DNA from 2 places in the Thiomicrospira pelophila DSM 1534 genome. Region 1 is predicted to be linked to the other one. Evidence: predicted binding sites of a transcription regulator. Region 1 holds the regulator's gene; the other holds the start of a gene.
The links. Region 1 encodes PhoB, which activates phosphate uptake and scavenging genes when phosphate is short. Its sites were predicted from a motif close to GNNTGTCATAAAACTGTCANAT; they were not measured.
Positions count from the first base shown of each region.

Region 1 (16,328 bases):
TTTGATGCTTTCAATAAAGTGACGCTTGTCTTTGCTTTGAGCGATACCGAGCACAAAGTGTTTATCAATTTTGACAAAATCTGGGCGCAATTCTGACCATAGACGCAATCCGTTATAGCCACCACCAAGATCATCCAACGCCACCTTGAATCCCATTTTTCGGTAGTGATTGATGGATTCAATAAATAAGTTAAAGTCTTCGACCGGCTGTAGCTCGGTAATTTCAATCACCACTTTGTCAACCGGCACACCCAGTTCATGCAAACAGTCCAGCGTCATACCTTGGCGATGACCACGCGCCATAATGGAGTTGACGGTGATGTTAATAAACAATAAGTCATCAGATTGTTGTTGCTGAAAAGACGCAATCGCGGTGCTGCGAGCCAACCAATCCATTTCAAATAAACAGCCACTTTTTTCAGCGGCTTGAAATAAATCTATCGGGCTGTGCAGACTTGAGTTAATCGGGCCACGAATTAAGGCTTCGTGTCCATAAATTAGACGGGACTTTAAATCAATAATTGGTTGAAACAAGGGGGTTAAGTTTCGATTTCTAAAAATACTAGACAGCTCTAAGCCAAGTTGTTTAGAAGATAGATTTCCCAGCATTTTATCCGCTATTGTGTCCATCTTGAGCTTGTCCATTTCAATTTTTTTAGAGAGGGTTTGTATCGGTCTCATAGATTGCTTAACTCCAATTTATAGGCGCAAATGTTAGCAATCACACATGACTGATTTGTTACGCTTAGATAGCGTATATATGACATTTATAAAATTTATACAATCGGCAGGGTCTTGAGTCTCGTGGTTATTCCCAGTCTGTCCAGTTAATTGGTGCAAGACCGCCTAGAAACTCGGTGGCAACCACTTGCCAGTCATAATGTTTAATACTTTGGGATATCGGTTCTCTTGTCAGTGCAAGTGCTTGCTGGATCGCTTGTTTCAAATCGTGATTTAAGGCGCCATTTAAACCTGGAGTGATAATGTCGATTGGGCCAGTAACCGGAAATGCTGCCACTGGAGTGTCACAAGCCATCGCTTCGATGTTAACCAGTCCAAAGGTATCTGTTAACGATGGAAAAACCATTACGTCAGCACTGGCATAGTATTGTGCGAGCTCCTTACCTTGTTTTGAACCTACAAAAACAGTGGTGGGGTAATGTTTCTCTAGAAATCCTTTTTGTGGACCGTCGCCCACTACTAATTTAGTACCTTGGAGATCCAGCGATAAAAATGCTTGAATATTTTTTTCAACCGCCAGGCGACCAACGTATAAGTAAATGGGTTTTTTATAGGGTAACTCAATCCGCTGTTGCGGATTAAAAATCCGTTTATCGACTCCTCGTCCCATCAAAACTAAATGTTGAAACCCATGTGATTGGAGTTCGTGCAAGATGGCTTGCGCCGGCACAAATGTAGCCTGCGATGGGGCATGAAATTTGGCCAAAAGCTTGTAAATCCAGCTTGAAGGAATGGGGGATCGCTTAGCGAAGTATTCTGGATATTTGGTGTGATAAGCGGTAGTAAAGGCTAGGTTATATTTTAAGGCAAGTCTACGGACACGCCAGCCAATGGTGCCCTCTGTAGCAATGTGAATTGCATCGGGTCGATAGTTTAATAGGCGCTTTTTTAAGTCTTTAGCTCTCCAAACAAGTGGAATGTCAGGGTAGGTTGGGAGCGGAATTTGGTTGTAATCGTAGGGGTGTATAACATCGACTTCAATTCCCTGTGCTTCTAAATGTTTGACCAAGTGACAAAGAGTGGTTACCACGCCATTTATTTGTGGTGACCAAGCATCGGTTACAAGGCTAATGCGTTTGATCGGTTTCACCGGATTTCATTCCACTTTATTTTGAGTAAGCATATCCTCAAAACTAACGGACTTATATTAAGTAAATATGACGAATCCTTGTCATAAATTGATCACTGTAGCGTCATTTTTTGGTCACGGCTACCTTCTAGCATAGTCTTAAATCAATCTATGGAGACAGTTATGCCATTTAAGCCCCAGCAATTACCTATCTGGATGAATGAACTCGACGTGCCTTTAGAAGACGCGAGCTCCGAGCCGGTAGATGTTAGGACTATTTGGGTGTCAGATGTGCACTTAGGATCTAAAGGGGCGCGTGCCGACGAGTTGGCGGAGTTTTTAAAGATCTATAACTGCGACACCTTGTTTTTAGTGGGCGACATTATTGATGGTTGGCGTATGCGCAAAAAGATTTATTGGCCTCAAGCGCATACCAATGTGATTCGTCGCATATTAACCCGAGCAAAACGTGGCACGAAGGTGATTTATATTACCGGCAACCATGATGATATGTTGCGGCGTTATTCAGGAATTGAATTTGGTAACGTATTTTTAACGGATGAATATATTCATACCTTAAAAAACGGTAAAAAGCTCTGGGTGATTCACGGCGATCAATTTGACGGCGTGGTGCAATGTCATCGTTGGTTAGCTTTTTTGGGCGACTGGGCTTATGAAACAGTATTGCATTTTAATCGCTGGTTTAACCACGTGCGTGCTCGGTTGGGCTTCGGTTATTGGTCTTTATCGGCTTACTTAAAATATAAAGTCAAACGTGCGGTCAATTTTATTAGTGATTTTGAAACCGCTGTCGCCAAAAGTGCGATTCAAAAAGGTGTACAAGGGGTGGTATGTGGCCATATTCATCACCCTGAAATCCGAGAGTTTGAAATGGGCGTGACCTATTACAATTGTGGTGACTGGGTTGAGTCGTTAAGTGCGTTGATAGAAGATCAAGACGGTGAGTTACACTTGGTGCGCTGGGCAAGATCAGAACAGACTAATTCAGAGCCACTTAATTCATAACCTCTCATACCACCAGGCCTGGTGGTATGTTTTTAATGTTGTTTAAGACTATCTAAATTCTATAATGGCGTCATATAACGCTGTTTTTTCTTGGGCTTAACCTTGTCTAATTCCACCATAATTAAACTATCAATGCAGTAGCCAAAATCCGCATCTTCGCTAAAGGCCATAAAGTGGCAACCTTTGTCATCGCAGAGTTCACTGTACTGCTTATAGAGAGTCGGCACTTTTACGCCAATTTGGTCAAGCTGATTATTTAAGCGTTTAAAACAGGTCGCGTAATCTTGTGCAAAATCCGTTTGCATTAGCTGCTGGGTTGGTTCGTTTAGTTTATAAGGTGTTTTGGCTTGGGCTAAATGTGACCAGCTGCCAAACTGTTGCTGGTAAAAGCCGATGATTTTTTGTTTGGCTTCTTCAGGATAAGCGGCGCTTAAACTTACCGGACCAAACAAGTACTTAATCTCTGGATGTGTCGCAATATAAGCCCCAATCCCGTACCAAAGGTAGTCTAAACTGCGTAAACCCCAATAACGTGGTTGTACAAAGCTTCGCCCCAGCTCAATCGCGTCATTTAAATAAGGTTCGGTGTCTGGCTGAAAATCGAACAAGCTATGGGTGTAAAACCCTTTTAAACCATGGCTTTCGATAATTTTTTTGCCTTCGCCAATTCGGTATGCGCCGACAATATCCAAGGCTTCGTCATCCCATAAAACTAGGTGACGATAATAGGTGTCGTATTTATCCAAATCCAGACTCGTACCCGTGCCTTCTTCAACCGTGCGGAAGGTGAGTTCGCGTAAACGACCAATTTCGTGCATGACCGGCGAATCTTCTTCATAGTCGTATAAATAAATAATCTTGCCGTCGCTGGTTTGGCCGAGTTTTTGAGCTTTTTTTAAGGTTTGTCTAAGGGCTTTACGGTCAACCGGGTGAGCCACTGTTATTTCACCGTCAAATAACGAATTTTTAGCCAGCTTTTTGGGTTTTTCTAATCGGTATAGATGTTTGCGAAAGCGTGCCGCCAATTGTTTTTTATTGAGGTCTAGGGCTTGCACGGCTTTCCATTTAATCGGTTTGCCAATGTGAAAGCTGATTTCTTGATCGTCTTTATTAAACATCTCTTGCACTAGCATCATGGTGCCGATGGGTTTGTAGATGGCGGATAGGCTGTAAAACAAAGCCGAGTTTCTGGCTTCAACTAAGATCGGCAGGATAGGGGCGTTGGTTTTTTTGGCCAAACGCAAGAAACCGGTTTTCCATTTGCCATCTCGCACTCCATTCGGACGAATACGTGATACTTCGCCAGCAGGGAAAATAATGAGGGCCTGCTCGTTTTCAAGTGCGTTTAGCATGGTTTTATATTGAGCTTTATGTGACGCCTTGCTGGATAAATTGTCGACCGAAATAAATAAGGATTGGATGGGTTCGAGTTGTGCCAACAACTCATTAGCGACGATGCGCACATCCGGGCGCACGGTGCGAACCAATTTAAGCAATGCTAAACCATCAAGCGAACCAATAGGATGGTTGGCGATGATAATGACTTTGCCTTCAGACGGAATCGAATAGAGCTGGCGCGCATTCACCTGGTAGCTGAAATTAAAGTGCTCCAATACTTTGTCCAAAAACGCAAAACCACGCAAATGCTGATGGGTTTCAATAAATTGATTAATTTCATCTTGGTGAGTCAAAGCTTTGAGTAGTTTCATAATAAGCTTGGCACCAGGGCGAGTGGTTAAATCTGGAAAGTGTTGTTGCAGGCTAGCTTCTAGATTGAGCATGCGGATTCTCACGATGGTTAATTTCCATCGGAGTATGCGCTAGCAATGTGACAAATAGGTGACGCTCATGTGAGGATTTTATGATTTGACAGGGAATTGAGGTTGGCTTTATTTAGATGCTTAAAACAAAAAACCCGCCGAAGCGGGTCTTAAGTAAACTAAATCAATCTAGCGCGAATGGCTTACATAGAGTAATACATATCGAATTCGATTGGGTGAGTGGTGGCACGCATGCGTGTTACTTCTTCCATTTTTAGTTTGATGTACGAGTCAATAGCTTCATCCGTAAACACGCCACCAGCTTTTAAGAATTCACGATCTTTATCAAGTGCATCCAAAGCTTCTTCAAGTGAAGCACACACAGTGTTATAAGTCGCTTCTTCTTCTGGCGGTAGGTCATACAAATCTTTTTCTGCAGGCTCGCCCGGATCAATTTTGTTGATGATACCGTCAAGGCCAGCCATTAATGACGCAGCAAACGCTAGGTAAGGGTTAGCTGTTGGGTCAGGGAAACGTAATTCAACACGACGCGCACGTTCAGAAGGTGCGTATGGAATACGGATCGAAGCTGAACGGTTAGAGCCTGAGTAAGCCAATAAGATCGGCGCTTCAAAGCCTGGAACCAAACGCTTGTATGAGTTAGTGCCTGGGTTAGTGAAAGCGTTTAGAGCACGTGCATGTTTCATCAAACCACCGATGTACCATAAAGCTTCTTGTGATAAACCAGAGTACACATCTCCCGCGAAAATGTTTTTTCCGCCTTTGTTTAGAGACATGTTGATATGCATGCCTGAACCGTTATCACCAACGATTGGTTTCGGCATAAAGGTTGCGGTTTTACCAACTGCGTGACAAGTGTTGTGTACCGCGTATTTCAAAATCTGAACTTCGTCGGCTTTCTTAGTTAGGGTGTTACCTGCTACGGCAAGCTCGCACTGACCAGCCGCGGCCACTTCGTGGTGGTGAGCTTCAATTTTAAGACCCATAGCTTCAGCCATGGCACAAATATCAGCACGTACTTCATGCAACTGATCAACCGGTGGTACTGGGAAATAGCCACCTTTAACACGTGGGCGGTGCCCCATGTTGCCGTCGGTGTAAACTTTTTCAGTGTTCCAAGCGGCTTCATTACCGTCGATCTTAACGAAAGAGCCAGACATATCTGCACCCCAACGAACGTCATCAAAAATGAAGAATTCTGGTTCTGGACCAAAGAAAGCGGTGTCGGCAATACCGGTCGATTGTAGGTAGACTTCGGCTTTTTTAGAGATGCCACGAGGGTCTTTCTCATAAGGTTCAAGCGTTGAAGGTTCAACGATCATGCAACGAATGATGATAGTTGGATCATTGGTGAATGGGTCTAAATAAAAACCATCAGTTTGTGGCATTAAAACCATGTCAGAACTTTGGATGCCTTTCCAACCACGAATAGATGAGCCGTCAAAGTTGTGGCCGTCTTCAAAAAACTCATCGTCTACTTCATGAGCCGGAATGGTGACGTGTTGTTCTTTACCAATTGAATCCGTGAAGCGCAAGTCAGCCCATTTCACATCTTGTTCTTTGATAAGGTCAATAATTGTTTGTGGCATAGCATTATCCTTCGTTGGTTTTTTTATATGGGTTTGTAAAATTCTTTATCAAATATTAGCGCGAACCATGCCAGTTTGCGAGACAAAATTTAATTTTTCTTAAGTTGCTGTTTTTATTAATTTAATCTTTTCTGGTTTTATATCGCTGGTTAAGTTTTGGCCGGTTGAGCTGTCTTGTTTTGGTGCATAGGACTATTCTTTTTGGTGCAGCTTGCTGAGCCCGATTTTGATTGTTTTCAGCTTTGTTACAGATTGCAATAAAACTGTAATATTTGCTGGTTATAGTGTGCGCACGAATTATAAATTGAACGAATTCAGCAAGGTAAATTTTATATGAGCGGACAGACTAAGCAAGCTTTACAGCAAACGCTGAGCGGCCCCACGTTTAAAAAACGCATGATGCGCCGCCGACTAAAAGATCATACCGCCAAATATGGTATCAGTGTAGGTGGGGTCGGTATTATTTTTGCCGTTTTCTTAATTATGTTTTTCTTGTTGTACGTGGTTCTACCGATGTTTGTGCCGGCGACGATGGACAAGCGTAACGTGTTTAGTCTGCCTGGCGGCACGGATGATCCTAGTGTTTATTATGCGGTGGATGACTATAAAGAAGTGGCGGTGCGTTTGACTGAGTCTGGACGAATATTGGGTATCAATCTTCGTGATGGTGAATTGTTGCTGGATCAACAAGCCCCCACAGGAGGAGCCAAAGTAACCAGTTTTTCAATCGCAAATGAACCTGCAAATGTGTTTGCTTATGGCCTATCAAACGGTCATGTTTTGGTGGGTCAAATAAAGATGGAAGTGACCTATCCGGATGATGTGCGAACCATCACACCAGTATTAGAGTGGCCGTTTGGGGATGAGTCGGTACAGTTGTTGGACGAAGCCGTCAGTCAGCTCGCGGTGCGTGATAGCGATAGCCGCATGATGCTAGTGGCCAAGCCGCAGGACGCGACAACCGTTTCAATCCGAACCTATAGCAAAACCAGTTCATTTTTAACGGACTCCACTGAGTTGGAATACGACGGTCAGTCGAATGTTTCACTCGACTTTGATGCGGATCATATTATGTTGGGTGGACGCATGCGTGATTTGGTGTTGGTGTCGAACCAAGGTCATGCCGAATATTATAATATTGCGGATATTCAAGAGCCTATGAAACTTCAGTCTTTTGAAATTACTAACCCAGGGGAAAGTATTACTGCGGCTCGGTTTTTAACGGGTAATTACTCGATGATGTTTGGTACCAATCAAGGCCGTATTTTGCAATGGTTTCCGGTGCGGGATGATAATAACGATTTTTCGATTAAGCAAATTCGCGAATTTCAACGCGGCCAATCACCTATCGTAAGCATTGGGATTGAAGATGCGCGCAAAGGTTTTGCGGTAGGTGACGAATCCGGCACGTTTAATTTATATCACTCAACCGCCCATCGTCATTTGCGCTCAATGCAAGTGTCCGATGATCCTTTAACCATGATCCGAATTTCACCTCGCGCAAATGGAGCGGTGGTTGAAACCGAAGCCGGCGAATTAGTGGTGTATGACATTAAAAATAACCACCCTGAAGTCTCCATGGAAAGTATTTGGTCGAAGGTCTGGTATGAAGGTTATGAAGAACCTACTCACACTTGGCAGTCTTCTTCTGGTACGAGTGATTTTGAGCCTAAGTTTTCCTTAACGCCTTTAACATTCGGCACGATTAAAGCCGCACTTTACTCAATGTTGTTTGCGGTGCCGATTGCGATTTTTGCGGCCATGTATACCGCCTTTTTTATGGATAAGAAAACGCGCCAATGGATTAAGCCCTCGGTTGAACTTATTGAAGCCTTACCAACGGTTATTTTGGGCTTTTTAGCCGGTCTGTGGTTGGCGCCTTATATGGAGGCAAATCTGCCTGGATTCTTTGCCATAGTCGTGATTGTTCCCTTGGGTATTATTGGCTTTGGTTTGCTCTGGTCTCGTTTACCTGAAAAGTGGCAGTTAATTGTGCCGGTTGGACGACGAGCCATCTTAATGCTGCCGGTTATCGCGTTTTTAGGTTGGTTCTCCTTATCCTTAAGTGGCCCGTTGGAGGTCGCTTTCTTTAACGGTGATATGCGCAGTTGGTTAACCGAAAGCGCGGGTATCGATTTTGACCAGCGTAATGCGATGGTTATCGGCTTTGCGATGGGCTTTGCCTTAATTCCAACTATCTTTTCAGTGGCGGAAGATGCGATTTATAGTGTGCCGTCTTATTTGGTAAACGGCTCTTATGCGTTAGGTGCGAGTGGTTGGCAAACCCTAACCGGCGTGGTGCTACCCACCGCCAGCCCGGGTATTTTCTCCGCTATCATGCTGGGATTTGGGCGTGGCGTGGGGGAAACCATGATTGTGTTAATGGCCTCTGGTAACACGCCATTAATGGACGTGAATATATTTGAAGGTATGCGAACTTTATCGGCCAATTTGGCTGTGGAAATGGGCGAAACCGAAGTGGATAGTACGCATTATCGGGTGTTGTTCTTAGCCGGCTTGGTGCTGTTTATCTTTACCTTCTTTTTTAACACCCTGGCAGAAGTGGTGCGTCAGAGAATGCGCCGTAAATACGGCTCACTATAAGTTTTATAAAGGATAGATTCTGATGAAAGCATGGTTTAACAAAGGTGAACACTGGGTTTGGTTTAGTGCCTCTGCGGTGAGTGTAGCGGTCGTACTGGTGTTTGGCCTATTAATGTTGATTGCCGTTCGTGGCTTAAGTCATTTTTGGCCACATGAAGTCTATAACTTTGAAATGGCGGCTTCAGCACCAGCCCAATCGGAAGTGGTGACGGGTGAAATCCACAACACGCGCATTAAAGAGTTTGATAATCCAGACAAGCCGGGTTTTAAAGTTAAAGAACCCCAGTTGTTGATTAAAACTGGCAACCGCGACTTATATGGTTTGGATTTCCGTTGGATTAGCGAAAAAGACATTAATAACCAGGCCTGGTCCTTGGCGCAGGGTATTACGGTGATTGAGCGTCACGAGTGGGGCAATCTATACGGTTATGTGCATGAGGTGAGAAAAAACGGCGAAGTGGTAGCGGCGGGTGAAGGCGTAGAGGAAGCCTTAGCTAAGCGTATCGCGGCTTCAGAAAAACTGCGCACTAAAATAAATGCGATTGAAAAGATGGATGTGGGCGCGATCAACTACCAGCTGCAATCGCTTCGCTATGAACAACGAAAGTTAGAAATGGCGAATAGCTTTACCCAAGCCGATGCCCAGCGTATTGAACAGGAAAAAGCCAAATTAGAGGCGCAGTATCAAACCCTGAAAGCGGGCCTGGATGAAATGTATACCGAGTTAAATCAACAAGGTGAGGCCACGATCATGGTCGCGGGTGGCCAACAAGTTCAAGTACCTATTAAAAACATGGTGCGCTCATGGCAGCCGAATGAAATGCGTTTTGATCAAAAGTTTGGGTTTTTCATGGGCTCGATTGGTCACTTCCTATTTGATAATCCGCGCGAAGCAAATACTGAAGGCGGTGTTTTCCCCGCTATTGTTGGTACCTTAACCATGGTGGTGTTAATGACCTTGTTTGTTATGCCAATGGGCGTGATTGCCGCGATTTACATGCGTGAGTATGCACGTGAAGGTTGGCTATTACGTTTGGTTCGTATCTCGATTAATAATTTGGCCGGGGTGCCATCCATTGTATTTGGTATTTTTGGTTTGGGCTTTTTTGTGTATGTCTTGGGTCATTCAATTGACCAGATGTTTTATAGCTATGCCTTACCAACCCCAACATTTGGTACACCAGGCCTGCTTTGGGCGGCGCTAACCATGGCGTTACTTACCTTGCCGGTGGTGATTGTGTCTACTGAGGAAGGTTTGTCACGTGTGCCACGTGCTTTGCGGGAGGGCGGCTTAGCCTTGGGCGCGACTCGCGCTGAGGTGATTATGCGCATCGTGTTGCCCTTAACAACGCCGGCTATTATGACGGGGCTGATTTTAGCGATTGCGCGCGCCGCGGGTGAAGTTGCGCCTTTGATGTTGGTGGGCGTGGTTAAGTTGGTATCTGAATTACCGGTCAGCTTGAATGCACCGTTTGTGCACTTGGATCAAAAGTTCATGCATCTAGGTTTCCATATTTATGATGTCGGCTTCCAAAGTCCAAATGTTGAAGCATCTCAGCCGTTGGTTTACGCGACCTCTTTATTATTGGTGTTGGTGATTGTGTCGCTGAATTTAGGCGCGATTTCGATTCGAAATCGTCTGCGTGAAAAATATAAAGCGTTAGAAAATTAATAGCCGTCGAACCACCAGGCCTGGTGGTTCGACCCGGCCAACTGATACTAAGCACGAATTAAGTTATTAAAGGATTAAAGCATGAGCGAAAAAACGATTAGTCTAGCCATGGGGCATGATCATCGCGGCTTGTCGTTAGAACAAGAAAAAGTCGCCATCGAAGTGAGAGACTGGAACTTGTTTTACGGCAAATCACAGGCGTTAAACAACATTAATATGGATTTACCGGAAAACCGCGTTACCGCATTTATCGGCCCGTCCGGTTGTGGTAAATCGACCTTATTACGTTGCTTTAACCGAATGAACGATCTAATTGATATCGTAAATATTGATGGAAAAATGCATTTGCACGGTCAAGACATGTATGCCAAGGAATTGGATGTGGCGGAAATCCGCCGTCGCATTGGCATGGTGTTCCAAAAACCTAATCCGTTTCCAAAATCAATTTACGAGAACGTCGCCTATGGCTTAAGGCTGCAAGGTGTTAATGACAAAAAAACCTTGGATGAGACGGTTGAGTGGGCCCTGAAAGGTGCGGGTTTATGGAAAGAAGCTAAAGATCGTTTAAATGATAATGCGTTGGGTTTATCGGGTGGTCAGCAGCAGCGTTTGTGTATTGCGCGTGCGATTGCGGTTCAGCCAGAAGTGTTATTGCTAGACGAACCGACTTCGGCGCTCGATCCCATTTCGACCTTGGCGATTGAAGAATTGATCTTCGAGCTTAAGAAAGATTTCACCATCTTAATCGTGACACACAACATGCAACAAGCGGCACGTGTATCAGATTACACCGCGTTTATGTATATGGGTGAATTGATTGAATACAGTGATACGGATTCTTTATTTACCAATCCGCAAGTTAAGCGTACAGAAGACTACATAACCGGTCGTTATGGTTAAGATGATAAAACTAATAATATAAGGATCAGAAGCATGGAACGTAAAGAATTTGGAACACATGTCTCCGCCAGCTACAACCAGTATTTAGAAGATCTTTTTAATCTGGTGCTTGAAATGGGCGGCATGGTTGAAAAACAACTGTCGTCTGCACTCAGTGCGGTACAAAATGCCGACGTGGCTCTAGCGAAAGAAGTGATTCAATTAGACAAATTTATCAATCGTGAAGAAATTGAAATTGACCGACTTTGTTCACGTGTATTGGCTCGTCAGCAACCTACGGCATCAGACTTGCGTCTGGTCATCTCCGCGATCCGAATTGGATTAGATTTAGAGCGTATGGGTGATGAAGTGGTTAAGATTGCGAAACTGGTGGTGCATTTAGATAAAATTGGTTCGGATGCGTGTCTTAATCTTCAAGGCTACAAAGAGTTAATCGAAATTTCCGCTCATGGCATGAACATGCTCAAGGATGTTCTAAACGCCTTTTCACGCTTAGATTTACCTAGCTGTGTTGCGATTATTCGTGAAGAAGAACAGGTGGATGTGATCTATAAAAATGCGGTAGTCGAAGTGACCGAGCGTTTTAAAGACAGTGATAGCGATATTGAGTGTTTATTGGAATTGATTTATGCTCTAAAGGCGAGTGAACGTATTACGGACCATGCCTGCAATATTGCTGAAATTATTGTCTACCTGGTTAATGGTAAAGAATTGCGCAATATGGATTCAGAACGTATGGCCGAGATGTTAGTTGAACTTAATCGTTCTTAACGCAAGTTGGGTGATCTATGAAAGATTCGCTCATGATAAAAGGAGGCGGAATGTCTCAAGCTAAAATACTGGTGGTCGAAGACGAATCCGCGATTCGCGACATGTTGAATTTCACCCTGAATGCCGCCGAGTTTGAAGTGCTCGAAGCCCCGAACGCAGAGCAAGGCTGGAAGATGATTTTAGAACATCAACCGGATTTGTTGGTATTGGACTGGATGCTGCCGGGCGTAACCGGGGTCAGTTTGGCACAACGCATTCGCCAAAATGACCAGACCCGTAGTTTGCCGATTATCATGCTGACCGCCCGCGGTGAAGAGTCAGATCAAGTCGCTGGTTTTGATGCGGGGGCGGACGATTATGTGGTGAAGCCTTTCTCGCCACGTGCATTGGTGGCGCGCATTAAAGCTTTGTTACGACGTAAAGACCCCGAAGCCTTAAGCACCGATATTTTAAAACAAGGTAATTTAAAACTGGATTTAACCAGTTATCGTTTTTGGGTGGACGAAGAAGAAGTCAAACTTGGTCCAACCGAATTTCGTTTGATGCAGTTTTTTATGACTCACCCCAATCGTGTGTATTCGCGAACCCAACTGCTCGATCGAGTGTGGGGCGAAACCGTCGTGGTGGAGGAGCGTACCGTGGATGTACACATTCGTCGGTTACGCCGATTATTAGAACCTACCGGTTCGCAAGATTATATCCAAACCATTCGGGGTGCCGGATATCGTTTCTCTGAGCCGGTATAACCAGGCCTGGTGGTTGAATCTCAATGTTAAGTCTTAAGCCCGTACTCTCGCTAGAGCAATCCACACGCTTGTTTGAAGAGCTAGTGGGCATTGCTAGCTTAATTACGCTCGCCGTTATTCTTGGCTTAACGACCCAATTTTGGATTCCATCCATCCTGTTAGCTTTCACCATTTATATTATTCGAAACCTGTATTATTTCTGGCGATTTGTCAGCTTGATTCGAAGTCAAGAATCGCGTCCAATTCGCGCGCCGTTTGGTATTTGGGGCGAGGTTTACGAAGCCTATTTTGAGAAGCTTTATCAAGATAAACGTCACATCAAACGCTTGCGATCCGAGACTCAGCAAGTTCAACAAGCGATGGATTTACTGCCGGATATGCATATTTCCTTAACGCGCAAGTTTCGTATTGAATGGGTCAACCAAAGTGCTGAAAAACTATTGGGGTTACGACAAACGGATGTTGGTCAAAAAATTACCAACTTGATGCGCCAGCCCGAAATGTTGACCTATTTAGAGTCGGGTGATTTTGACGAGACAGTCGAGTTTTATACCAGTGCCGAAAGCACCCGTCGATTAAGCGCGCAAATTGTGCCTTATTTTGAAAAGCATTATTTATTGATTATTCGTGACATTACCGACGCCCATAATTTATCGCAAATTCGGCGTGACTTTGTGGCGAATGCCTCACATGAGTTACGCACGCCTTTAACCGTGTTAAATGGCTATTTAGAGTTAATGCTGGATGCGCCAGAATCCGTCCCCAAACTTTGGCAAGCGCCTTTAAATCAAATGCAGGCGCAGTCTTTGCGTATGCAAAATATTATTGGCGATTTGCTGACCTTATCAAGCATTGAATCCAACAACTTAAATGTGCTCGCTGGGCCGGTTAATGTACGTGCGATGTTAACGAAGCTCGAACAGGATGCGGAGCATTTAAGCGAAGGTAAACATAAAATTGAGTTTAGCCTTGAAACCGATCTGGGATTGATGGGGATGGGCGAGCCGCTGCGAAGTGTGTTTACCAATTTGGTGTCGAATGCGATTCGTTATACGCCAGCGGGAGGACGTATCAACGTGCGTTGGTACAAAACCGATACGGCTTTGGTATATGAGGTCAAAGACACCGGCATCGGCATTGCGCGTGAACACATTCCGCGTTTAACCGAACGTTTTTACCGGGTCGATACCGCACGTTCACGCAGTACGGGTGGCACGGGTTTAGGTTTGGCGATTGTTAAACATATTCTGGAGCGACACCGCGCTAAGTTAGTGGTGTTAAGCCGCTTGAAAGTCGGATCAACCTTTCGTTGTGAATTTCCTTTGTCACTCGGATTGCCGGCCGCCGAAGTCGAAGTTTAATAGCGTTTTCAACCTCATTCAGCTAAGCACCAGGCCTGGTGCTTAGCTTTAAAGATGGTCTTGGCGCTAATTTAGCCCTAGGGTTTATGTTAGATTTTCTATTTTCTCCCCGTGTAATAAAACTGTCATGCTTCATTCATTAAGCTGTTATCTAAGTTCGCCACAATAGCTCCTGAGTCTTACAACACTTTTAACTCTCCTAAGGAGCTTACACGCATGTTAAATCGTAAATTATTCGCTGCAATGGGCTTTGCTGCGGCAACACTGGTTGCTCAACCTGTTATGGCCGAAGTTGATTCAGCTTTACCATCTTATAAGTCTGTATCTGGTGTTTCAGGTAACTTCTCATCAGTAGGTTCAGATACTTTGGCTAACATGATGACATTGTGGACTGAAGAATTTAAACGTCATTACCCTAATGTGAACTTACAGGTTCAGTCAGCTGGTTCATCTACGGCACCACCCGCATTAACAGAAGGTACTTCACAAGCGGGCCCAATGAGCCGCGCGATGAAGTCAGGTGAAATTGCCGCGTTTGAGAAAAAATATGGTTATAAGCCAACTCAAATTGGTGTCGCGATTGATGCCTTGGCGGTGTATGTGCATAAAGATAACCCGATTAAGGGTTTAACCATGCAAGAAGTGGATGCCATTTTCTCATCCACTCGTCAGTGTGGTGCAAAAGAAGATATTACAACCTGGGGTGGCGCAGGCTTAACAGGGGAATGGGCGAACCGTTCAATCCAAATGTACGGTCGTAACTCTGTATCGGGTACTTACGGCTACTTTAAGAAAAACGCTTTGTGTAAAGGCGACTATAAAAACTCAGTGAACGAGCAGCCAGGTTCGGCTTCTGTTGTACAGGGGGTTTCGGCTTCTATCAATGGTATTGGTTATTCAGGCCTTGGTTATAAAACGGCGGGCGTTAAGACCGTTCCATTAGCAAAAAAGGCCGGTGAAACTTATTATGACGCGAACCCAGAAAATGCCGTCGCTGGTAAATTCCCATTGTCACGCTTGCTTTACATTTACGTAAACAAAGCGCCTAACCAGCAGTTAGACCCAGTGGTGAAAGAATTCATGACGATGGTTCTATCAAAAGAAGGTCAGGAAGTGGTTTATAAAGATGGTTATGTTCCACTACCAGCTAAGGTGGCAGCACGTGAGCTAGCGAAGCTTAAATAAGCTCAGCCAATGACAAAAAACCCAGCCTAGGCTGGGTTTTTTTATGTCCTAAATTTAACAATTTGAACCGCACCAGGCCTGGTGCTTTAAGTTTGATTGCGTTGATTAGAGTATTTCGATTTCAATATCCGAGGTTGGAATTACGCTACAGGTTAAAACAAAGCCTTTGTCGCAATCGTAAGCCGGTGTTTGAATGTATTCGACGTCACCCGAAACCAGTTTGACTTCGCACGCACCACAGTTTCCACCACGGCAGCTATAGGGCATATCAAAGCCTTGTTCGTCTAATGCTTCTAATAATGAGAATTCGCCGTCAAATTCGCAGGTGCCTTGGCCGATTACAGTAATGGTCGCCATGATTTTTCCTCTTGAAAGTCATAAATAAAACCTTATTCTAGCAAAAATTTATTTATTTAATCATTCGGTTGCTTGTGATTTGTATGGATTGAGTACAATAGCGCGACCTTTATTTTGAGAAAACCATCATGCAGACTTCGGTATTAAATTCTTGGCAAGCGTTACAAGTTAAATTTATGCAAATTCGTGATAACAAGGCCTTTGAATGGTTTGTTATTTCGGTGATTGTGTTGTCATCCATTGTGATTGGCGCTAAGACCTATGATATTTCACCCACGGCATTAAGTGTATTGGCGATATTAGACGTGGGGGTGACGTTATTCTTTTTATTGGAAATATTGGTGCGCATGGCCGCCGAGCGAAAATTCTGGGACTTTTTTAAAAAAGGCTGGAATATTTTCGACTTCACCATCGTGGTTGTGAGCCTGATTCCAGTTGACGACTCGCAATATGCATTATTAGCTCGTATGTTGCGCTTGTTCCGTGTGTTGCGTTTGATCTCATTTATTCCTGAAATGCGCGTGCT
Region 1 is NZ_JOMR01000001.1:1,648,523-1,664,850, reverse strand. It holds gene N746_RS0107995 (GGDEF domain-containing protein) at 1-681, opposite strand, end outside; gene N746_RS0107990 (glycosyltransferase family 4 protein) at 809-1,831, opposite strand; gene N746_RS0107985 (metallophosphoesterase) at 1,994-2,836, shown strand; gene olsF (bifunctional ornithine lipid synthase OlsF) at 2,896-4,629, opposite strand; gene glnA (type I glutamate--ammonia ligase) at 4,800-6,206, opposite strand; gene N746_RS0107970 (ABC transporter permease subunit) at 6,540-8,810, shown strand; gene pstA (phosphate ABC transporter permease PstA) at 8,833-10,482, shown strand; gene pstB (phosphate ABC transporter ATP-binding protein PstB) at 10,591-11,382, shown strand; gene phoU (phosphate signaling complex protein PhoU) at 11,416-12,153, shown strand; gene phoB (phosphate regulon transcriptional regulator PhoB) at 12,204-12,899, shown strand; gene phoR (phosphate regulon sensor histidine kinase PhoR) at 12,923-14,260, shown strand; gene N746_RS0107940 (PstS family phosphate ABC transporter substrate-binding protein) at 14,477-15,445, shown strand; gene N746_RS0107935 (2Fe-2S iron-sulfur cluster-binding protein) at 15,551-15,802, opposite strand; gene N746_RS0107930 (ion transporter) at 15,931-16,328, shown strand, end outside.

Region 2 (16,328 bases), 150 kb from region 1:
TAGATTATCCACCACTAGATCCTATTCAACGCTTATAGCGAGCCCTTTAACCGACTCGTCAAACGCTCCACGGTCATAAACCAAATGACCATTCACCCAGGTGTGTGTAACCTGAGAATGAAATTGCGTGCCTTCAAGCGGGGACCAACCACACTTGTACAAAATATTATCTTTATTAACCGTCCATTGCGCATTCAAGTCCACCAAAGTTAAATCGGCATAGTAACCTTCGCGAATAAAGCCTCTTTTAGTCATGCGATACAAAACAGCTGGGTTATGACACATCTTCTCAATAATTTTTTCCAACGAGATTTGGCCTTGCTGATAAAACTCCAACATCACATTTAGTGAATGTTGCACCATTGGCGCACCTGACATCGACTGAAAGTAAGGTCGATCCTTTTCTGCTTCTGTATGAGGGGCGTGGTCTGTGGTAATCAAATCAATATGATCATCTAACAACGCCTTTAAAAGGCCCTGACGATCTTGTTCGGTTTTAATTGCCGGGTTCCATTTAATTCGAGTCCCCAAACGTGCATAATCTTTGTCACTAAACCATAAATGATGCACTGATACCTCAGTGGTAATATTCTTTTCAGTTAACGGAATATCATTACGGAACAAAACGGTTTCTGCCGCAGTGGTTAAGTGCAAAATATGCAAGCGGGCATGATGTTTATTAGCTAACGCAATGGCTCTTTCAGTTGCCTCAAAACAAGCACGTTCGCTCCGAATAATGGGATGGTATTCAATCGGTACATTATCACCGTATTCTTGGCGAAAACGCGCTTCATTTTCCTCAACAATCTGTTCTTTTTCGGAATGAATCGCAATAATTGACCGACAATTCGCAAAGAGTTTTTCCATTATTTCGGGATTATCGGCTAATAAATTACCCTTCTTAGTAAAATACAAACCATCATCCGAAACGCCCAGCAACTTTGAGGTGTCCGTTTGAATAACTTCATCTATATTGTCGCCATTAACCCCAAGAAAAAAACCATAATTTGCTAAGGATTTCTGTGCCGCAAGGGCATATTTTTCTTCGAGAACTGACATTGAAAGCACATTCGGTACGGTATTAGGCATATCAATATAAGAAGTCACGCCACCGGCCACCGCCGCTCGACTCTCGGTCAGCATATCCCCCTTGTGAGTCAGGCCTGGATCACGAAAATGCACCTGGGCATCGATCACACCAGGGAATAAATACAGGCCCGTTGCATCGATCACTGTGGCACCCGGAACTTCACTAAGGTTACCGATTTTATGAATGAGCTGATCTACAATCAGCACATCAGCTATAAACTGCTGTCCTTCATTAACTAGGGTGGCTTTTTTGATAAGAAATTTTTGCGACATGGTTTTAAATCCGTCTAATGATTGGGCTTGTTCAAGATAAATTAAACCATAAAGTCTTTAGAAGATAACTAAAAAACAGTTCTGCCAATATGCCATTCAGCTCAAACCTATTTACACGATTTTAAATAAAGACCAAATACCTGTAAAAACACTACTTAAAAAAAAAGCTGAACATTTCTGTTCAGCTTATACGTAATTTGGCGGAGAGCGGGGGATTCGAACCCCCGATAGGCTATTAACCTATACGCGCTTTCCAGGCGCGCTCCTTCAACCGCTCAGACAGCTCTCCAAATTGTGTGCGGATTATATAGGCTATTCATATCTGTGTCCAGAACAACTAGGGCACACGTATCACGCTATAACCTAGCTTTTTATAGTCATTTAATTGGGCTGTCCCTGATGGGGCGACATCAATAAAAGACGGGAAATCATCAATGGTTTTATTAACCCGCCCCGCCACGACTTCGCAAACATGAACCGTCACACCCTGCTGGTGCATTTGCTCAAAAGCCTGTTGATAAGGCTGACGGCTAAAGCTCTTACTGAACGCCTCCAGCTCTCGACCGTGACTAATGATAACCACGTCCAACTCTGCAAACGCCTGTTTTAAAGCCGTAACTTGATGTTGAATATAGGACGTGCGATTTTCAACAAAATTGGCTTCTCGACTTAATAACTCCAATACCACCCCTGCTGGTGCTTGATTGGTCTCAATCCAATTTGCGACTTGTGGATGCAAACTCGGACTGGCCAAAGCTGAACCAGCCAACATTAAACTTAAATATACGACCATCTTGATGAAACGTGACATAACGCACCTCCTTTATTTGAGGCATAAAAAAACCAGGCCTGGTGGTATTAAACAATATCACCAGGCCTGGTTGAACGTTACAAAAAATGTAAATTACATTACATCATTTCCAAGTCCATCTGCACCGCTTCAAAACCTGCAACAGCACATTCTTCGTCAATATCACCACCTGGCGCACCACTCACACCTACGGCACCATACAAACGCCCACCGGCTGAAATCGTAACCGAACCGGCCATAAAGGCTAACCCTTCACCCAAAGTTGGTAAGGCACCTTCAGCTTGACTCGTTAGCTGTGAACCTTTGGCATTAAACATTACCGAAGTATAAGCTTTTTTCTGACTGATAGAAATTGAGACAGGTGGCGCCATCGTATCGCGAATAATGGTTTGAACAATACCATTACGATCAACCACGGTAGCCGTAACCGGAATGCCTTTTGCTTCACACGCTTTTACTGCACCAACCGCTATTTTTGTCGCAACTTCTGATGTTAAACGTGGCACATCTACAGTCAAGGCTTGAGCTTGTGGCAATAAGCCAACCATCAAACCTGCACTTAATAAACCGGCCTTAATTGAGTTCTTTAACATACATCCTCCCAGAATGGTTTTTGTGTTACATTTTATTTTAATTAAACAGCGCTATGAATATTAACACCACACAGGTTAAATGGAGATAAACCGTTATGGAATTCACATTTTTTACATTAATTTTACTAGGTGTGATTTTTGTCTACCTGGCCTCAGGAGTACGCATTGTGCCGCAGGCTGAATTGCAAGTAGTTGAACGCCTTGGACGTTACCACCGAACCTTGCACGGTGGTTTAAACTTTATTATTCCGGTGATTGATCGCGTGCGCTCCAAATTTGGCACCCAAGAACAGGTGATTGATATTCCAGTGCAAAAGGTTATTACCAAAGACAACGTCAGCATTGTGATCGATGGTTTGGTGTTTTTAAGAATTAGCGATGCTAGACAAGCTACCTATGAAATCCTCAATCTTAAACATGCGATTGCTCAGTTAGCGCAAACCACGCTACGTTCTGAAATCGGCAAGATGGATTTGGACGATACGCTTTCGTCTCGTGACACACTTAACGCCACTTTGTTGATGGCGTTAGACGGTGCATCGGCTAATTGGGGTGCCAAAGTGACACGTGTTGAAATTTCGGATATTTCTGTGCCCGAAGCCGTACAGCACGCGATGGAGTTACAGTTACGTGCCGAACGTGAACGCCGAGCCACTGAAACGGAAGCGGAAGGCTTAAAAAATGCCACCATTGCGAAAGCCGAAGGTGATCGCCAAAAAGCCTTTAAGGAAGCCGAAGCAATTGAACGAACCTCTGATGCAAAACGTTACGAACAAATTCAACTTGCGCAAGGTCAGCAACAAGCCATCGAAATGCTGGCGTTGGCCATGCAATCCAACCCAAACGCGGCTGAATTCTTGCTGGCTAAAGACCGAATTAAAGCTTGGGAAGGCATTGCCGCGAGTGACTCGGCAAACAAGGTGGTGATTCCGTATGAAGCCTCAGAGTTAATCGGTTCATTAAGCGCATTGCAATCGCTATTTGTTGGCCAAAATGCAGGAAACATCAAATGACCAGTATCGGATTATTAGAGCTAATTCCTAGCTGGATGTTAATTTCAGTAGGATTGATTTTGATCGGTGTGGAAATTTTTATTGGGTTATATATCTTGCTGTGGTTTGGTTTGGGCTTGATTTTTGTAGGCCTATTAAGCTTTTTTGTCGACTTTGGTCATGGCGAAATTCAGCTAATCTTTGCGTTTGCGATTGGCACAGTACTGCTATTTGCGTTACGCCGAAAACTGATCGCACCGCAGAATGCGCAAACCGAATCCTTATCTACTTACGAGGCAGGTGAAACTGGTGTATTGTCACAACACAACGGCCAATGGATGGTGTTTTATCACGGCACACACTGGCTAGTGGCAAACCCAAATGACGACTTAACCGCCGGTCAACACATTAAAGTAACACAAATCAAAAGCAACCAGGCCTGGATTGAAGCGGAGTCCTAATGCGCTGGATTGTGCTAAGTTTATTAATACTTAACCACCAGGCCTGGTCGCAGAGTTCTGAGCTGGCGATCAGCGATCCACTTCAATATGTCAGTCAACTTGAAACACAAGTGGCGACCTCCTCTTCCGACCTATCCCTTGCACAACTTAAATCCCAACTAAAAGAAAAACGCGTGATTCATGTCGGGGAAATTCATCCCCGATATAGTGATCACTTAATTCAACTGGCAATGCTACAAAGTCTGCACCAACATTCGCCTAACGTTGCGATTGGGGTGGAATGGTTTCAACAACCCTTTCAACCCTGGTTAGATGCTTATATTTTAGGGCGGATTGATGAAGCTGAACTGCTGCATCAAACGCAATATTATCAACGCTGGCGCGTCGACTTTCGGCTATTGCGACCCATTTTGCAATACGCTCGCCAACACCAACTGCGCATTCTCGCGCTAAATGCGCCAGCTGAATTAACCCGCCAGGTTTCAAGCTTAGGTCGCCAAAGTTTGAGCATGGAGCAGCTCGCCAACCTACCCAAAATTCATCCACCCGGCGCGGAACAACATCAACGTTTAAGCCGAATTTTTGAAGATAAGATTCCCGCCGATCGTGAGATAGAAGATTTTATCTTTGCCCAGCGTATTTGGGACGAAACCATGGCGCGTAACGCGGTGGATTTTCTGAAACAGAATCCAGACCATAAATTAGTAATCTTTGCTGGCAACTTTCATCTAGCCTATCAAGCGGCGATTCCGGAAGATATGGCACGCCAAATCCCCCAGCTTAAAGAACAGCAGGTCACCATTAGTAGTGGTTCATTTGAAGATTATGAGCCGGGTGCATTTGATTATTTTGTGTTCACCGACCCGATTGAACTACCCCGCCACGCCCGACTTGGTGCGCGACTTAACACACAAAATGCCTGCATCGAATCAATCGAACCAGATAGTGCCGCCGAGAAAACTGGTCTGATGGTGGGTGATTGTCTTATTAAATTCAATGAGACACGCCTAAGCCATTATGCAGATTTAATCCTAAAACTCAGCGAAACGCCGGCCGAGTCTTCTGCAAAGCTCACGCTAAAAAGACAAAAAGAAACCATTCAAGTTGAAATACAGTTTAACTAAATAACGCGTCTTATTCGGCGCATAACGTCTCAACACGATAACAGCCCGCCTGACCGCCTAAGCGTTTAGCCAAATCCGGTAACAGCATTTGCATTTGGGATAACAATGTCCAAGGTGGATTAATTACAATCATGCCACTCGCGGTCATACCACGTCCGTTGGTATCTTCACTTAAGCCCAGTTCATAAAGTTGAATATTTCGGATTCTACTGCTAATCAGCGCTTTTTCGAGGCGATTTATGCGACGGCGCTCCACCACTGGATACCACAAAGCATAAGTGCCTGTGGCAAAGCGTTTATGCGCTTGCACCAAGGTTTCGACCACCGTGCCATAGTCCTCCTTAATTTCATAAGGCGGATCAATTAATACCAAACCTCGACGCTCTTTCGGTGGCAACTGTGCGATTAAGCCTTTAAAACCGTCGGTATCAAATATTTTTAACCGTCGATGCGAACCAAGGTTTTGTTTAAGTAACGCTTGCTCTTTTGGGTGTAATTCAAACAAACTGAGTCGGTCATGTTCGCGCAATAGGTTTTGAGCAAACCAAGGCGAACCCGGATAAAACTTCAGTCCTTGATTCGCGCCAGCCTGCTGGTTAAATTGAGCTACCAAATCGACATAAGCTTGTAATGGCGCGGCTAAGTTTGGCTTACTCCAAAGCTGACCAATGCCGTTTTGGAACTCCGCATTTTTTTGCGCTTCACTCGAATCCAACGCATAACCCCCGGCCCCGGCATGCGTATCCGCGTACCAAATAGGTTTATCTTTTTGCAGTAAGTAATCCAAACATTGCACCTGAATTACATGCTTTAATACATCCGCAAAATTTCCCGCATGGAACGCATGACGATAACTCAACATAATAAATCTAACTTCCTATTAATCAATGATTTCTTGATTATAAACTAGCACTCGAAACTTATTCGAAAAGCTCACCCCCACAGCCCTACAGTTTTATGACAGCTCTATAAAAGAAATGTTACAATCCGCGCAATTCGATCCATATAATTTTATCCAACTTGATGCAATTTGATGATAAACAGGAAGCCAAAAGCATGGAACTGAAAAACATTCAAACCATAGAAGAAGCCAGTAAACGTAGCCGCAGTGAGTTATTCCGATTTGGATTAGCACTGTTATTTATTGTCGGAGTCATCCTGTTTACCTATGTCAACTACGGCCATATTAGCATTACCTTAGTTATTGCTGCGATGATTGGCGGCTACATGGCGATGAACATCGGTGCAAACGATGTCGCTAACAACGTCGGTCCGGCCGTGGGTTCGAAGGCCATGACCTTAACCACCGCGATCGCGATCGCGGCGATATTTGAAGCCGCTGGTGCAATCATCGCTGGTGGTAGCGTAGTAACGACCATTAAAGGTGGCATTATCAGCCCAGATGATATTGCAGATGCCCAAACCTTTGTATGGTTAATGATGGCCGCCCTATTAGCCGCCGCGTTATGGTTAAACCTAGCCACCGCTTTGGGTGCACCCGTTTCCACAACCCACTCCATTATTGGTGGCGTGTTGGGCGGTGGCATCGCGGCCGCCGGTTGGGCGATTGTTAACTGGGAGACCGTTGGCCAAATTGCAGCCAGCTGGGTGATCTCACCATTACTTGGTGGTTCGATTGCCGCTATTTTACTTTATGTGATTAAACGCACCATTACCTACAAGGCCGACATGATGGATGCCTCGCGTCGCATGGTTCCTTGGCTTTTAGCTTTAATGGGTTGGGCTTTTGGTACTTATTTAATGATGAAAGGCCTAAAAAAAGTCATGCCGGTAAGCTTTATCGGTGCGGTTGGAATAGGTGTTGTGGTTGCATTAATCGTATACTTTATCACTCGACCAATCGTTGACCGTGCCTCTAAAGTTAATGCCAATAGCAAAGATGGCGTAAACAAGATGTTTACGATTCCACTTATCTTTGCAGCGGCCCTACTAAGCTTTGCACACGGTTCAAACGATGTAGCCAATGCCGTTGGCCCCTTAGCGGCTATTAACGATGCACTTTTGGGTTCAGAGATACATGGCAAGGCGGCGATTCCACTTTGGATTATGCTTGTTGGTGCACTTGGTATTGCAATTGGTTTAGCTCTTTATGGCCCTAAATTGATTCGCACCGTAGGCACCGAAATTACCGATATTGACCAAATGCGCGCTTACAGTATTGCAATGGCGGCTGCCATAACGGTTATTTTAGCTTCACAGCTCGGCTTACCTGTCAGCACCACCCACGTTACCATCGGCGCTATTTTTGGGGTGGGTTTCTTACGAGAATACCTAAAAGCCAACTACAAACGTATGATCCAGAAAATCGAAGACCACCATAAAGGTAAAGATCGTGCAATTGTGGAAGCCTTTATTCGTCGTTTTGATAAAGCGTCTTTGGCTGAAAAAGGCCGTATGCTACAAGATTTAAAAAATGATGCCTTGGATAACAATGCACACTTAACCAAAAAAGAACGTAAAGGCCTGAAAAAGGTTTATCGTGAAGAATTGGTTAAACGTTCGATCATGCTAAAAGTGATCGCGGCTTGGGTCATCACGGTACCCGCTACCGCGCTAATCTCAGCGGGCGTGTTCTATTCAATTCAGTTAGTTATGACGTCTTAATCGACTCAACCACCAGGCCTGGTGCTCATACCAGGCCTGGTGGTTATTCTTATCCCCTTACTCGATACTCACTTCAAATTCTGTTTTCTCTTAGCCTGTTTTCAATGGATTTATGTATTTTGGCGTTTCTCGTTTATAATGGCGCGCATGACTAATCAGACCTCTCAATTTGCCCAGATTCCGATGCAATCGGTTGGCCCATTTAAGCTAATCGGTGATGTAACTGCGGATGACTTAATGGTGCCAATGGCCACCTATGAAACCCCTTTATGGCCGTCCGTGGCACGAGGTGCACGCACGACGGCACATGCCGGTGGCATTCGAGTGACATTGGTAGATGAACGCATGACTCGCTCCATTTTGTTGCAAGCGCCGCACGCCGGGGAGGCCCATCGTTGTTTACAGGCTTTGAAAGCGCGCAAAGACGAAATGCAAGTTCAAGTGAGCCAATCCAGCCGCTTCGCCAAGCTGATTGATATCCACAGCCAAATTATCGGCAACTTGATTTATTTACGTCTGGAGTTCACCACCGGTGACGCGTCTGGTCATAATATGGCAACGCAAGCGGCCGACACTTTAATTCCATGGATTTTGGCAGAATACAATCAGTTGGAATATGTCTCAATTTCGGCGAACTATTGCACGGATAAAAAAGTCTCGGCGGTCAATGGTATTTTAGGGCGCGGTAAAAACGTGGTCTGCGAAACCACCATTCCAGCTAAACTCTGTAGCCGTTTTTTGAAAACCACTCCGCAGGCCTTAGTTGATTTACACATTAAGAAAGATCTCATCGGCTCAATCGTGTCCGGCGGTTTACGTACGGCAAATGCACATGTCGCCAACATGTTACTGGGTTTCTATTTAGCTACAGGCCAAGATGCCGCCAATATCGTAGAAGGCTCTCAAGCCATTAACCATGCTGAAGTGACACCTGACGGTGACTTGTATTTTTCGACCACTTTGCCCAACTTGATTGTTGGCACAGTAGGCAATGGCAAAGGTTTGGACTTTGTGCAAGCCAACTTAGAACAACTCGGTTGCGCCAACTCGCAAGCCCAACCAGGTGACAATGCTCGACGCCTGGCTTGCATTGCCGGCGCCACCGCTTTATGTGGCGAACTGTCTCTATTAGCGGCGCAAACTAACCCAGGCGAACTTATGGCCGCTCACCTAAAACTGGAACGTTAGCCCCGTGAGCCAGTCGCACAATATTACCCAACGTAAACAAGACCATATTGATCATCTATTACAAGATAGAGAAATTGAGCGCGCCCAATCCGGCTTTGATGCAATTCAGCTTAACCATCGCGGCCTGCCAGAACTCGATTTTGATCAACTCGATTCATCCAGTGCCCTACTAGAAAAGCCCTTAAGTTTTCCGTTACTGATTTCCTCCATGACAGGCGGAGGTTCGGATAATTTGGTTAACATCAATCGACATTTAGCCCAAGCCGCCGAATCTCAACAAGTTGCTTTGGCAGTCGGCTCGCAACGAGCGATGATCCAAGACCCAAACGCGCGCAAAAGTTTTGAACTGCGCCAATATGCGCCCACAATTCCAATACTAGCCAATTTGGGAGCCGTACAGCTCAACACTGGGTTTGGAGTCGATGAAGCTCGCGCGGCGGTAGATGTTGTGCAAGCAGATGCTCTCATTCTGCACCTAAATCCGTTGCAAGAATTGATTCAGCCAGAAGGAGACCGAAACTTTGCTGGGCTCGCCGATAAAATTCACCAGCTAGCGCAAAATTTACCGGTGCCGATTGTGTTAAAAGAAGTCGGCTGCGGTCTGTCACCAGCCGATATTCAACTCGGCTTAGAGGCGGGCATTCGGTATTTTGATTTAGCTGGACGTGGCGGCACATCTTGGAGTCGGATAGAGGCGCATCGTGCCCAGTCAGATCTGGGCATGTTGTTTCAAGATTGGGGTATCACTACCCCTCAAGCCCTGCAACTGGCGCGCCCATACCAAGACCAAGCCAAGTTCTTTGCCAGCGGTGGGATTCGTAATGGTATTGACATGGTTAAATCGGTTATAATGGGCGGCTGTGTCTGTGGTTTAGCCGCCCCCTTCCTCACCCCAGCGATTGAGTCAGCGCAAGCGGTAGAGCAAAAGATACAACAACTAAAACAAGAGTTTCAGGTTGCGCAATTTTTAGTGGGCGCGGCCAACATAAAGTCACTATTTTTAAACGACGCGCACCTTTTGCGCATTAACGGCGGAAAGAACCCTAGGTTATGAGTCAGAATGTCGGCATAGATTTAATCCATTTTGCGACCGCAGATTTTTATCTTGGGTTGGATGTTTTTGCGCAACAAAAAAACCAAGATGTGGATAAATATCTGGTCGGCATTGGCCAAGAAAAAATGTCGATTGCTCCGCCGGATGAAGACATCGTGACTTTATCAGCGAAAGCCGCCGAGCCTATTTTGGCCCAAGTCGATCGCGACAAAATCAGTGCGGTTTTTTTTGCCACCGAATCTGGAGTTGATCAATCTAAATCGGCAGGGGCCTTTGTGCACAGCCTGTTAAATCTGCCAAATCGTTGCCGCGTGATTGAACTCAAGCACGCCTGTTATGCTGGCGCCGCCGCCCTGCAGATGGCGGTTAATACCGTTAAAGCCAATCCAAAAGAGCAAGTATTAGTAATTGCGGCGGATATCGCTCGTTACGACTTAGACACTTCTGGTGAAGCGACCCAAGGTTGTGGGGCGGTGGCTATGCTGATAAAAACCGAGCCGCGTATTTTAGCGATTGAGGCGGGATCGGGTTACCATACAGAAGATGTAATGGATTTTTGGCGTCCCAATCACCGCGAAACCGCGTTGGTGGACGGTAAATACTCCACCAAAGTTTATCTCAGTAGCCTTAAGTTTGCCTGGCAACATTTCACCGAAGAGACCGGTCGCAGTTTTGAGGATATTCAACAGTTTTGTTATCACATTCCATTTACAAAAATGGCTGAAAAAGCTCACAAGCAATTGGTTAAACAAGTCGGTCTAAAGCAAACGGATCAACAAACCAGTCAACAAGTCGCCGCCAGCCAAGTCTATAACCGAGTGATTGGCAACAGTTACAGTGCGTCCCTGTTTGTTGGGTTTTGCTCGCTACTTGACCACAAACCCCATTTAGACGATCAACGCATCGGCTTTTTTAGCTATGGTTCTGGCTGTGTGGCCGAATTTTTTAGTGGCGTGATTCAGCCGGGTTATCAATCCGTGCTGATGACTCGCGAGCATCAATGCAGTATTGAAGCGCGCAGTCCACTCACCTATCAACAATACCTAGACTTGTATCATCACAGCGAGCCTAACCAAGCCAATATTACCTTCCCTGAATACCATGCTGGGCCTTTCCGTTTAAGCGGCATTCAAGACCATAAACGTTGTTACCTTAAAACGGGTCAATAAAGCATGATAACGCGCTGTACTGTGCCCGCAAAACTGATCCTCAGTGGCGAGCATGCTGTTCTATACGGCGCGCCTGCTTTGAGTATGGCGATTAATTTAACCACCGAGTCTCAGCTCACATTCCAACCCAATAAACATCAGAAAATCGAGATTCAATTAACCGATTATGACAAGCACCTGGCCTGGTCGTTTAGCGAAGCTTGGGATCAAGTTATAGAAATCGAAGCGCGTTATAAGACTTTCGAGAAAGGCTTAAAATCAATCCGCCAAGTCTGTCAGCAACCTTTTGATCTGGTACTTTTGTGTTTATTTCACTTCCAACAGCATTTTCAACTTGAGCCGGGTCACTGGACAATCAATATCCACTCCAATGTTTGGGTTGGGCGTGGTTTGGGCAGTTCGGCATCGGTTATTGTAAGCCTGTTAAGTGGACTGTTTAAGCATCATAATATTCAAAACGAATCCGCCCTACTCGCTTTAGCGCAAACTGTGGAGTCTCGACAGCACGGTCAATCCAGCGGCTTAGACCCAGTGAGTGTTTTGTACGGTGGATTAGTGCGCTATCAACAACACAAAGCACTCCAAAACTTACCTTCGCACCGTTTCCAGGCCTGGTTAATTGATACCGGTGAACCCAGCCGGACAACCGGTGAATGCGTTAGCCAAGTCAAAGCTCAGCATGCGGAAGATATGGCTTTATGGGAAACCTTTACCCAGTGTACCAATGAAATCCATAAAGCTTGGCTCGCGCACGATGGCGCGGCTTTAAAACAGGCGATTCGTACGAATCAGTCTTTGTTGGAACGAATTGGCGTGGTGCCTGATAAAGTTGTTCGATTCATTCAACAACTCCAGCAAACCCCCAATTGCGCGGCCAAAGTATGCGGCGCGGGTAGTATCGCAGGCGATCAAGCCGGGGTAGTGATGGCCATCTGCGAGCAAGACCCGACCGACTTATGCACGGAATGGGGTTTTGTTTGCCAAAAGATTCAAATCGACCAACAAGGCGCGCGCTGCCAAGCCGATTAGAGGAAAATTCATGCCGTCTGAACCTGCTCAAAACACGATTCAATATATAAGCAGCGCCCCCGCCAACGTTATGATTATGGGCGAACACAGCGTGGTTTACGGCCAACCCGCTCTAGTCGCAAGCCTGATTCCGCGTATCTATATTGAATGGTCACCACGAGACGATCAACAGCTCGAGATTATTTCAGAACTTGCACATTTCACCACGTCATTAAACAAGATTGAAGATCATCCTAAACTACGCTTTGTGCTGGCAGCTTTAAAAGCCTTTACCCCTCAACTATCTCAAGGTTGGACGTTACGCATTCACAGCGAGTTTCCAGATGATTGGGGATTAGGCAGTTCGGCGGCGGTGTTAGCGGCTTGCCTAGTTGGATTGGAAAGCATTAGCCAACAAGCCTTAACCACTTGGCAACGTTTTGAGATTGGGCATCGCTGCATATTGGATATTCAAGGTCGTGGTTCAGGTGCGGATTTGGCGGCTAGCTTAAGCGGCGGACTGGTATATTTTGATCCCAGCCATCAAGTCATTCAACCCATCAAAATTCCGCTGGATGTCTGTCTGGTTTATAGCGGCTACAAAACCCCCACCAGCGAAGTATTAGCCCACGTAGCCCAAACTTGGGCGGATCGCCCCGAAACACTGGAAAAATTATATCAACAAATGGGCGACTGCACGCGTACAGCTTATGAAGTCTTGATGCAAACACACTCAGCCCAAGACCTAGCCTTTTACCAGCAGATTAAACACTATCAACAACTCATGATCAAACTAGGGGTTAGCGACCCGACATTGGATGCCATTATTCACCAACTAAACGAATGCTTGCCCGCTGCCAAGATATCCGGTTCAGGATTGGGTGACTGCGTTATAGGCTTCGGCCATATCGACGCACTGCCACCCTATAAAATCATGAATACCCGCATTAGTTCACGTCCCGCTGAGTGTATTCCACAGCCAACTACAAATCACCAACCCAAGGTCACCCTATGAAGTCTTCCCAAGCCTTGAGCGCCCAACAAATTATCAAGCAATTAATCCCGAGCAAATCAACCACTAAAGCACAAGGTTTTGGCGAAGCGCCGGTTAATATTGCGTTGAGTAAATATTGGGGCAAACGTCAGGTATCTCTTAACTTACCCACCAATTCTAGCTTATCAATCAGTTTGCCAGGGCTGGGAACCCAAACTCATTTGAGCTTAGTTGAAAATAACGACAATACTGAGGACCAGGCCTGGTTGAATGGCAAACGTTTAGCTGGGGATTCAGAATTTGCAGGACGTTTAAGCCGCTATTTGGACTTGTTTCGTCCTGCTCATCATTATTTTAAAATCGACACCATTAACTCCGTGCCAACGGCTGCAGGTTTAGCGTCATCCGCTTCCGGTTATGCGGCCTTGGTGAAAGCTTTAAATGATTTGTTTGACTGGCAGCTCAATCAGCGTTCGCTGTCGATTTTAGCGCGCTTAGGTAGTGGTAGCGCAAGTCGGTCTTTGTTTGATGGCTTCGCTATTTGGCACAAAGGCCAAGCGGAAGATGGCATGGATTCGTTTGCCGAAGCCTTACCTGAAACTTGGGCGGGCTTGTGCATTGGTTTAGTCAAAATTGATACGACTGAAAAACCGATAGGTTCAACGGCCGGTATGCAGAAAACCGTCAACACTTGCGAGCTCTACCAGGCCTGGCCAACCCAGGCCGAACGTCAAGTTAAGCTGATTCAACAAGCGATTCAAGAGCACGACTTTACCTTAATAGGCGAAACCGCCGAACACAATGCCCTATCCATGCATGCCACCATGATCGCAACCTGGCCACCTATATTGTACTGGCAAGCCGAGTCTGTATTGGCGATGCAAAAGGTTTGGCAGTTACGCCAGCAAGGCGTTGAGGTTTACTTTACGATGGATGCGGGCCCGAACTTAAAACTGATTTTTCTGGAGCCAAATAAAAACGCGGTCAAGGCCGCGTTTCAAGAGTTAGATGTGATTCAACCGTTTGGTTAATGATCTTATTTGACAATTTTTAAGCTCGGACGTTTAGGCTTGTCAGATTTACTTGGGGTTGCCGATTCGTCTGGGTAAGCTTCCGGTGGAAATGGCATACCTTGACCATTTTCACGCGCAAAAATCGCATGCACCGCTTGCGGCGGCAACCCAATCTTACGTTCGACACCTTGAAAACGCGCGCGAAAGCTAATCCAATCATTGCCCAAATCAACCGCCTGAGCCGCCGTAGGCGACACATTTAGTACAATAAACCCTTCATCTACAAATTCACGCGGAACCTCTACCCCAGGGTAGTTAGCATCCACTTGCAGATGAGGCGTCCACTCATTATCAACAATCCATTGATAAACAGCTCGGATCAAATAAGGGCGGTTCGAAATCATGATAAAAATCCTATTACTTGCAACTTAATCAGTGATTAAAGCAATGCTTAAGCGTCATTCATATCCAACTCGTCATCCGACAAGCTTTCATTAAACATTTCACGCTCCATTAGACGATTTGAGTAGTCTGTAATCGCTTTAGCCGATTTTGGTAACTCAATCCCTAAGGAAGGCAAACGCCATAACAATACAGCCAAGCTTGCATCTACCAGCGTGTAATCATCGCTCATAAAGAAATCTTTATGTGCAAAAACCGGAATCATCTGAATTAAACGTTCGGTTAAATCACGACGCGCTCGTTTGACCGCATCAGCATTTTCATTGCGAACAATCGTTTCAACTAACGGATACCATTCGGTTTCAATTTGGCGTAATTGCTGGCGTGAGCGCGCTTTAGAGATCGGATCAACCGACATTAACGGTGGATGTGGATAACGTTCATCCAAATATTCGATGATCACTTGCGCATCATATAGAATCAATTCACGATCAACCAGTGTCGGTAAACTACCGTATGGGTTTAACTCCACTAAATCTTCCGGCATATTATCTGGATCGACTTCGATCACATCCATTGGAATGTCTTTTTCTTTTGCCACCAAACGGACACGATGAGAATTCGGACTACGAGGATCAGAAAACAGGGTCATAACCGAACGTTTTGTTAATGGAATATCCGACATAAAAGGCTCCTTCAGTGGCCAATGCATAAAAACGACTAAATAAGAATATTATACACCCCTTGTCAAGACCCAAGCCGATTGCCAATTAGATAAAGAGATTGTTTAGCGGTAACTGAAAGGACGTTATTGGAAATAATGGCTAGTGATAATGCTTAAAAATGACCCATTTCGACCAAGCGAAACCTAAAACTAAGCTGATCAATGAAAACAATACCAGCGTAAGAATCACTGGCCAGGCAAACACATCACCGAGCCAACCGATCCAAATACTCACCAACCCCATGCTTAGGACAAAGAAGGCATAGCCTTTTTTGTGCGGTTTCTTATCAAAAGTGTAATGCGCATTCAGAACATAAGACAAACTAGCCGCCACCAAAAAAGCAAGACCGTTTGAGGTTGCTTGATTTAAGCCCAGCATAAACAGCAGCGCAAATACGATCCAATGCGCAGCCGTGTTCGCTACACCCACCAAGCTATAACGACTTAACTGTTTGATCACGTCTTAGTATTCGTCTTCGACAATGTACAAAGGACGACCTTTACTTTCCAAGTAAATGCGACCGATATACTCACCGATGACACCCAACACAATTAACTGCGTGCTGCCCAAAAACAAAATCGCGGTAAACATCGAAGCATAACCTGGTAAGTCAACACCATAGATTAAGGTGCGCAGAATGATCCAAGAACCGTAAAAAATAGATAAGCACCACGCTACTAAACCAACGTATAGCCAAACTCGTAATGGTGCGGTCGAAAAGCTGGTAATCCCTTCTAAAGCTAGATTCCAAAGTTTCCATGCGTTAAAACTGGTTTGACCAGCTTGACGTTCATCACGCTGATATTC
Region 2 is NZ_JOMR01000001.1:1,797,978-1,814,305, forward strand. It holds gene N746_RS0108640 (DUF6671 family protein) at 1-12, opposite strand, end outside; gene N746_RS0108645 (dihydroorotase) at 22-1,362, opposite strand; tRNA gene N746_RS0108650 (tRNA-Ser) at 1,561-1,651, opposite strand; gene N746_RS0108655 (DsrE family protein) at 1,700-2,173, opposite strand; gene N746_RS0108660 (GlcG/HbpS family heme-binding protein) at 2,272-2,766, opposite strand; gene N746_RS0108665 (SPFH domain-containing protein) at 2,862-3,779, shown strand; gene N746_RS0108670 (NfeD family protein) at 3,776-4,219, shown strand; gene N746_RS0108675 (ChaN family lipoprotein) at 4,219-5,343, shown strand; gene N746_RS0108680 (23S rRNA (adenine(2030)-N(6))-methyltransferase RlmJ) at 5,354-6,205, opposite strand; gene N746_RS0108685 (inorganic phosphate transporter) at 6,400-7,968, shown strand; gene N746_RS0108690 (hydroxymethylglutaryl-CoA reductase) at 8,116-9,156, shown strand; gene fni (type 2 isopentenyl-diphosphate Delta-isomerase) at 9,161-10,210, shown strand; gene N746_RS0108700 (hydroxymethylglutaryl-CoA synthase) at 10,207-11,379, shown strand; gene N746_RS0108705 (mevalonate kinase family protein) at 11,401-12,408, shown strand; gene N746_RS0108710 (mevalonate kinase family protein) at 12,419-13,402, shown strand; gene mvaD (diphosphomevalonate decarboxylase) at 13,399-14,412, shown strand; gene N746_RS0108720 (ClpXP protease specificity-enhancing factor) at 14,418-14,798, opposite strand; gene N746_RS0108725 (glutathione S-transferase N-terminal domain-containing protein) at 14,846-15,481, opposite strand; gene N746_RS0108730 (GtrA family protein) at 15,621-15,980, opposite strand; gene N746_RS0108735 (glycosyltransferase family 2 protein) at 15,984-16,328, opposite strand, start outside.
Region 2: the regulator PhoB is predicted to act here: its motif matches at 6,299-6,320, upstream of N746_RS0108685 (inorganic phosphate transporter).